DNA from 2 places in the Enterovibrio sp. QJM3NY_24 genome. Region 2 is predicted to be linked to the other one. Evidence: predicted binding sites of a transcription regulator. Region 2 holds the regulator's gene; the other holds the start of a gene.
The links. Region 2 encodes PurR, which represses purine synthesis genes. Its sites were predicted from a motif close to TNANGNAAACGTTTNCNTNA; they were not measured.
Positions count from the first base shown of each region.

Region 1 (4,429 bases), 760 kb from region 2:
CCGGGTGAATATTGTGTGTTTCATTTGGGTGAGGTGATTACCTGTAATCAGGCAGAAATCGCGCAGAAGATGAGTGCAGTACAAAACGCTTAGGGAACTTTGATAGAAAACCTGAGATATAAAAAAACGCGCCACTGAATGGGCGCGTTTTTTGTTCGCTAATTTTCGCTGAGCACGGCGTTATTGAATAATAAAATAGCTTCAGTTACTCAAACGCATAGCCATGCAGGCCGAGCGTTGCACTGTCTAACACGGCATTACCTTCGGTCATTTCAAGCCTACCTTGGCAGAACCATTCAATGACAAGAGGGTAGATGCGATGCTCTTGCTCTTGAATACGAGCAAAGACATTGTCTGCATTGTCGTCTTCAAAGATAGGTACACGCGCCTGAAGAATAACAGGGCCACCATCTAGTTCTTCGGTAACAAAGTGTACTGACGTGCCATGTTCGGTATCGCCTGCATCAATCGCGCGCTGGTGGGTATTTAACCCCGGGTATTTGGGTAACAGTGAAGGGTGGATGTTTAACATCTTGCCTTCATAGTGACGAACAAACGCCGGTGTCAAAATACGCATAAAGCCCGCAAGTACGATTAAATCAGGCGCGTACTCATCAATGGTCGCCATTAACTGGTTGTCGTATTGACTGCGATCAGTCATGCCTTTACTGGCAACCACGACTGCATCAATACCCGCATCCGTTGCGCGTGTTAGCCCATAGACCTCTTCTTTGTTCGCAATCACCGCCGCGATATGCATGTCATTTCTGTCATGACAGCGATCGATAATTGCTTGAAGGTTAGAACCATTCCCTGAAACCAGAACAACCAGCTTTTTCATGGTTACCCCTTGATCTCTACCTGTTCTTCACCAGCGGCAGCGTTTTCAATGTTGCCTAACAACCACGCGTTTTCGCCTTCTTGATTCAGAATATCGATCGCTTGTTGAGCTTGTTCTGCCGGTAGAGCAACAATCAGGCCTACACCACAGTTGAAGGTGCGGTACATTTCATGATCCGTTACGTTGCCGTTTTCTTGTAGCCACGTGAAGATCGCTGGCCATTCCCAGCTGTTGCCGTCGATAACTGCTTTAGTGCCTTGCGGCAATACGCGAGGGATATTTTCCCAGAAACCACCACCGGTGATGTGAGAAATCGCATGCGCATCGCAGGTTTCCAACATCTTCAAAACAGGCTTCACATAAATGCGGGTAGGCTCTAGCAGATGCTCACCTAGCGTTTTACCGTCCAGTTCTGCATTGACATCGGCGTTAGACACTTCGATGATTTTGCGAACCAAGCTGTAACCGTTTGAGTGAGGGCCTGATGAAGCGATAGCAATGATGGCATCGCCAGCGCTGACTTTCGTCCCATCAATAATGTCTTCTTTTTCCACAACGCCGACGCAGAAACCTGCCACGTCGTAATCTTCACCTTCGTACATACCTGGCATTTCAGCGGTTTCACCACCGATCAGTGCACAGCCTGATTGCAAGCAACCTTCACCAATACCCGTAACAACACTTGCTGCGGTATCAATATCCAGCTTACCTGTTGCGTAATAATCAAGGAAAAATAGCGGTTCTGCACCTTGAACAATCAGGTCGTTGACACACATCGCGACCAGATCAATACCAATAGTGTCGTGTTTTTTCAGATCCATCGCTAGGCGAAGTTTGGTGCCTACACCGTCAGTACCTGATACCAGTACCGGATGTTTGTATTTCGTAGGCAGTTCACAAAGTGCGCCGAAGCCACCGATACCACCCATCACTTCAGGACGACGAGTGCGCTTAACTACGCCTTTGATTCTGTCGACCAGGGCGTTGCCTGCATCGATATCTACACCTGCATCTTTGTAGCTTAGAGAAGACTTATTATCGCTCACTGGGGATCCTTACCGAGTTGTGGACTTAAAAGCCGCGCCATTTTAACAGCGACATTCTAAAAAGGAAAACGTTTGCGTAAGGCAAATTGCAGCAAAAAACCGCAACTGGTTGTATGTAACTATTCCACCCATTTTTCTTGTGTATAATGCGGGGAATTTGTTTTTTTCAGGAGTCTGTCATGAAAGTCGTTGAGGTTAAGCACCCACTGGTTAAGCATAAAATCGGTTTGATGCGTGAAGGTGATATCAGCACCAAGCGTTTCCGTGAATTAGCGACCGAAGTTGGCAGCCTGCTAACGTACGAAGCAACATCAGATTTCGAAACGGAAAAAGTCACTATTGAAGGCTGGAACGGCCCGGTTGAAGTTGACCAGATCAAAGGTAAGAAAGTGACGGTTGTGCCAATCCTGCGTGCAGGTCTGGGCATGATGGACGGCGTATTGGAGCACATTCCAAGTGCACGCATCAGTGTTGTTGGTATTTACCGCGATGAAGAAACGCTAGAGCCTGTGCCTTACTTCCACAAGCTCGCAAGCAACATTGAAGAGCGTATGGCGCTGGTGGTTGACCCAATGTTAGCAACCGGTGGTTCAATGATCGCGACGATCGATCTGCTGAAAGAAAATGGTTGTGACAACATCAAAGTATTGGTTCTGGTTGCGGCACCTGAAGGTCTTGATGCCTTGGAAAAAGCGCACCCAGACGTTGAACTGTACACCGCTGCAATCGATGAAAAGCTGAATGACAAAGGCTACATCGTTCCTGGCTTGGGTGATGCAGGCGACAAGATTTTCGGTACTAAGTAATCGTGCGGTAATCGTGCGAATGTAATCGAAAGCGGAAACGCGATATGTGAAAAAGGCTTCCCGAGGGAAGCCTTTTTTTGTGCTTAGTGAAATGCGCTCAGAGGCTTAGTCTTCCATCTGTGCATTATCAACAACGTGGGTTTCACCCATGTCATGCGGCAGAATAAGGTTCAGCAAGATAGCGACGATACCGCAAAGGCTGATGCCTTGTAGGCTGAATTCACCAATACCAAATGCCATGCCACCGATACCAAATACCAGCGTGACCGCCACAATGGTCAGATTACGGGCTTTGTGCAAATCGACCTGATTTTTGATCAAGGTGTTAAGGCCGACAGTGGCAATTGAGCCAAACAGCAAGATCATGATGCCGCCCATGACAGGAACTGGAATAGTTTGCAGCACTGCGCCCAATTTACCGACAAATGCCAAGATAATGGCGGTAACTGCTGCCCACGTCATGATGGCTGGGTTGAATGCACGTGTCAGCATGACCGCGCCAGTCACTTCACTGTAGGTAGTATTTGGTGGAGCGCCAAACATGGATGCGGCTATAGTTGCCACACCATCGCCCGCCATGGTGCGGTGCAGGCCTGGTTTTTTCAGGTAGTCTTTACCGGTGACATTCGATATTGCCAGCATGTCACCCACATGTTCAACGGCAGGGGCAATGGCAACAGGGATCATGAACAGAATCGCGTTAATGTTAAATGCAGGCGCGGTAAAGGCAGGCATGGCGAGCCAAGCGGCGTTCAGTACCGGTGAAAAGTCGACCACGCCAAAGAATAATGCTGTCACATAGCCTGAAATAATACCGGCCAAAATAGGCACTAGCCTGAAGAAGCCTTTGGCGAATACAGACATCGCGATGGTCGTTGCCAGTGAAATACCTGAAATCCAAAGCGCGACTGACCCATCAACTAACTGAAATGCGCCGTCACCTGATTTCCCCAGTGCCATATTGACGGCTGCTGGGGCTAAACCAAGGCCAATGACCATGATCACGGGGCCAACCACTACAGGTGGAAGTAGTTTGTGGATAAAGCCAACACCTCTGACTTTAATGATGCCACCCATGATGACATAAACCACCCCAGCTACCATTAGGCCGCCCATGGTGGCAGGAATACCCCAAGTTTGAACGCCAAACATGATAGGTGCGATGAAAGCAAAAGAGGACGCGAGGAAAATGGGGACGGAGCGTTTTGTCACGAGTTGGAAAAGCAGAGTGCCGACACCAGCACCAAACAACGCGACGTTAGGGTCTAGTCCGGTGAGTAGCGGAACCAGTACTAACGCGCCGAAGGCTACAAATAACATTTGTGCTCCGAGTAAGAATTGCATCATGACGCTCCTTCCTGAAATAAAAAAATCGGCGGATACTATCATGAAGAGTAAGGGCACTGCAGCATCACTCGTCATCTTGTCGACGAGTTGCACCTCTTGTTGCTAACTTTTTGCTCAGTATGCGGTCAATGAATATGTGCGAGGTATTGAGCCCATCGTCGGTGGTTTGGGTATATCACTCAAATTCGGTGTTTTGCCATTGCTGACAGTGTGGCTTCAATTTATGATCAACGTTTAAAAATCGAGTTATCTGGCAAATATATGTTACGGATCTTCTTTTTCGTTTTAGCGTTAGCGTTTGGGCAAACCAGCGCAATGGCCGCGTCTCTATTCAGTACAGAAGTGGTGCTGGATGATAGCGACAGAGCAACGGAGCAAGCTGCAAAACA
Region 1 is NZ_CM173519.1:2,819,087-2,823,515, reverse strand. It holds gene AC3CIC_RS12490 (class II glutamine amidotransferase) at 1-93, shown strand, start outside; gene purN (phosphoribosylglycinamide formyltransferase) at 206-841, opposite strand; gene purM (phosphoribosylformylglycinamidine cyclo-ligase) at 844-1,887, opposite strand; gene upp (uracil phosphoribosyltransferase) at 2,067-2,693, shown strand; gene AC3CIC_RS12470 (uracil-xanthine permease family protein) at 2,799-4,040, opposite strand; gene AC3CIC_RS12465 (DUF2066 domain-containing protein) at 4,251-4,429, shown strand, end outside.
Region 1: the regulator PurR is predicted to act here: its motif matches at 1,948-1,967, upstream of purM (phosphoribosylformylglycinamidine cyclo-ligase).

Region 2 (4,429 bases):
GGTGATGTGGTTCGTGTATTCAACGAACGTGGTCAGGTCCTTGCGGGCGCAGTCGTGACTGACGACTATAAAGCTGGCGTATGTCGTATTGAAGAAGGTGCTTGGTATGCGCCACTTGAAGGCGGCAAGCCGGGTACACTTTGTACTTACGGCGATCCAAACGTACTGACTGTAGACATCGGCACCTCTAAGTTAGCGCAAGCAACCTCTGCGCATACAGCACTGGTTGAGATTGAGAAGTACACTGGTGAAGCACCTGCAGTAACAGGCTTCAACGGCCCAATCAACGTTGACGGCGTTAACCCACTGTTCCCGGCGATGGATATCGCATAAGAGACAGTATGAAGAAAAGGGCAGCTTAGCTGCCCTTTTTTGCTCTATGTTAGATAGACTTAAAGTGCTTTTTTTCAACTAACGGAATGACAATGCAAGAATTTATTGCCATTAACGAACAACGTGCAGAATTTTACTGGTGGATGTCTTCCCTTTTCGCCAGTGAATTAACGCAAGATGATTTGAATAATTACCACGGCAGCAACATGGATAACTATTTTTCCGCGTTAGCCATGACCGAGGAATTGAAAGCACCGATCGTTGAATTTCGCAACGCGCTTGCCGCGCTAAAGCTCCGCGAAGATGCACAACTCGAGCTAGCCGCTGATTTCTGTGGTTTATTCCTCAGTACACCAAAAACAGGCGCATTGCCTTATGCGTCTATTTATATTGGTGAAACCGGTCTGTTGAACGATAAGCCCGCGCAAGAGATGGGTCAATGGATGGAAAAGTACGGCATTGCTCAACGTAAAGATTTCAATGAACCGTTTGACCATCTTGCGGTTGTGCTTGATTTCATAGGGAACTTGGTCATTCTTGCCAACAAGGAAACCGAAGAAGACCAACAAGAATCCATGATGCAAGAACAGCAAATATTTTTGGAAACCATGGTCATGCCGTGGCTAGGTAGTTTCCAAAAATCGCTAAACCAGTTTGATCAATTCGGTTTTTATAAAGCCGCTGGTGCATTGCTCACTGCATTTATCACACTGGATCTTTTGTTCCTTAAAGGCGAATAAAAAGGTGCCTATCTATACCCAAACAAATTCTCGCTAAACAAGCATTTTGAAGTGTTTGGTTATGATAAATGAAGCCGGGCAAGCCCGGTTTTTTCTTTTTTTGAGCTTGGAAAACAGAAAAAACCCGCTATTTCGCAAGCTTGATACGCATCAAGCTTACGCGAGTCGCTTCAATTGAATAATTGCGGGCGCGGTCATGAGCCAGTAAACTGTGAACGCAAGCGATTGGCATTGAGAAATTTCTGTAACATTACAAACGCCTCGTCATAGTGCCGCCGCAGCGTTCCCCCCTTCTCCCACACTTGATGGAAAGCAAGTTGCTGGCAGTGTCGATGAAACCTCGACGACAAGGGGATGAGAGTCCGTCTCTCCGCCTATAGAAAGAACGAATCCATTACGCCGCTTAGCATAGCGGCGTAAACATGTTGAGCAGCCACTATTTCTCAAGCTGCTAATGAAAACGATAAGAAGATTACCCAATGGCAACAATTAAAGATGTCGCACGCATGGCTGGTGTATCTACGACAACCGTTTCACACGTGATCAATAAAACACGCTTTGTCGCAGAAAACACAACCAAGAAAGTATGGGCCGCAGTCGACGACTTAAACTATGCACCGAGTGCAGTTGCGCGCAGCTTGAAATGTAACTCAACGCGCACGATTGGCATGCTGGTCACCAAATCTACCAATCCGTTCTTTGCGGAAGTTGTACATGGGGTAGAAGAATACTGCTACAAAGAAGGCTACACGCTTATCTTGTGTAACACCGAAGGTAACTTAGCGAAGCAACGCGACTACCTGCGCATGTTGGCAGAAAAACGCGTAGATGGCCTGTTGGTGATGTGTTCTGACTTGAATGAAGAACTTCTTATTCTATTAGAGAAAAAGAAAGATCTGCCGATGGTTGTGATGGATTGGGGCACGCAACATGTCAACACCGACTGCATTCAAGACAATGCCGAACTCGGTGGCTATATCGCGACCAAGTACTTTGTAGACAACGGCCATACCAAAATCGGCTGTATTTCAGGTCAGTTAGATAAACTCACCTGTCAGACGCGCTTGGCAGGCTTTAGAACTGCGTTGGCAGAAGCTGGCATTGAAGAAAATCCGAACTGGATTGTAGAAGCCGATTTTGAGTGTGACTCCGCAGTTGAAGCGGCAAAAGCATTATTGGCCCAAGAAGACCGCCCAACGGCTGTTTTTTGCTTTAATGACATCATGGCACTGGCTGCAATCAGTACCTTCCGTCAGGCCGGGTTAGACATTCCTAACGACATTTCTGTTATTGGCTACGATAACATTGATCTAGCCGCATTTTTCTCACCACCGTTGACGACAATTCATCAGCCGAAAAATCGACTGGGTAAAACTGCAATCAAACTGTTATTGGAACGTCTCGCCAATAAAGAGAACGAACAGCAGATTTTTGTTATGCAACCAGAGCTCATCATTCGCAGTTCGGTGAAAAATATCAACGCCGAGTAAAATACGCGCTCTCGCGGTACTTCTCTAAAAGCCCGACCACTTTTTGCGGTTGGGCTTTTTTTATTAACTGGCAAGTTTTCCGACTGACTCAACCTCATTATTGCGACTCACCTCTTAAAGGGTAAATTGCCTAGTTTTCTAGTGCTACCCTTAAACCCAGCTATAAAGTAGTCATCTTGGTCAAAAATACTTCAATTACAAAGACAACCGGATATTATCAATCACATCAATAAGATTCTATCTGAACCAAGATCACACTTTATGAGACCAGCAATAACGACAAAATGATGCGATTCAGTTAAGCTAAAACCCGTCAAGAAAAAGGCAAACCATCGCGAAAGCGTGGGACGCAAAGCTTCCGGCCTCACAACACTGATTTTATGTGTTGGTGGTAGCGGAGCTACCGATGACGTTAGCATTCACATACCGGATATTTCTGGTTCGTTGACAATTCTCTGAATTAGCTTTGCTACGTTGCTCCTTGACCATTCATCCAGGAACGTATTGATTGAGAATTAGTCACATGGATAAACCAACGCTAAAAAACACACTGAAGTTCTTCGAATGCCTTGGCAAAATCAAATCCCGCTCTATGTTTGGTGGGTTTGGTGTATTTTGCGATGAGACGATGTTCGCACTGGTTGTTAATGATCAGCTTCACCTTCGTGCTGGTCAAACGAATGAAGCTGAATTCAAACATCTGGCGATGAGCCCTTACGTCTACAAAAAACGCGGCTTCCCTGTTGTGACTAAATACTATGCTGTGCCTGAAAATTGGTGGGTAAAATCTGACGAGTTAATGGCCTATGCCACGACAGCACTCACCATTGCCAGAGACGATCAGCAAGAAAAAAAGACGGCGGCGCCAACGCGTATCAAAGATCTGCCAAACTTGCGACTCGCCACAGAGCGAATGCTAAAAAAAGCAGGTATCGATTCTGTCGAACAGTTGCAAACACAGGGCGCCGTGAGAGCTTATCGAGCTTTGCAGAAATCACACCAAGACACGCTTAGCCTTGAGCTACTTTGGGCACTGGAAGGCGCGATAGAAGGTAAACACTGGTCAGTGATTACGCCTCAACGCCGTGACGAACTTTTGCAAACCTTGCACCAGTAACGCCTCAAAACCCAGCTTTCATCCAGTCAGTACAACACTCCTTTTTGAGATTGTTCTGACTGGTCTAGATATCCATTTTCTCAGTTTTAATTGTCACCAGTACCCTATCAACGCCAACCTAATCGCACTCCATACTGTATTCACACTCAAAACATGACACTTCCTACTGCATTTTTACGACAATAAGGCTCACTAAACCGAAAATAACATCATGTTCCATTGCTTATTGGCTGCGGGACAAGCTATGTTTTCAGTCAAAAATACTCTCATTTCTTCAGATCTGTATTAAACCGCCAAAAAACCTCAAGAACACCATTAATGTGACACATGTCACATTGATGACAACAAATGCACTCAGTTGATTATCAATTGTTCGAAATTTGAACTAAGCCAAAAAGACAAGATAGATGAATGGCAACAATGAGATGCATTACAGCAAGCCGTTTCCCGATCAAATAGACAGAATATTTCGAGACCATTTTCGCAAATGGCCTAGACGATTCAAGTGGGCAGTGTTTTTTTGCTTCTTATTGCCGATCTCGTTTTATGCAGCCCTTGAACAGGGTATGTTTGCCCCTTCATTTTTAACGATTTTGGTCATTGTCTTCTTTGGCATTAACGCGACCGTTGTTATATGGGGTTTAAAAATGAACAGTTTCGCGCAGCGATATTGGCACAGGAACTACCATATCGGCGGTGCAACTACCCTAGCCATTGTTCCTTTGTCTTTGCTTATTGTTCAGTATTCT
Region 2 is NZ_CM173519.1:2,057,467-2,061,895, forward strand. It holds gene torA (trimethylamine-N-oxide reductase TorA) at 1-333, shown strand, start outside; gene torD (molecular chaperone TorD) at 426-1,073, shown strand; gene purR (HTH-type transcriptional repressor PurR) at 1,553-2,563, shown strand; cyclic di-GMP riboswitch class I at 2,877-2,971, shown strand; gene AC3CIC_RS09025 (TfoX/Sxy family DNA transformation protein) at 3,087-3,680, shown strand.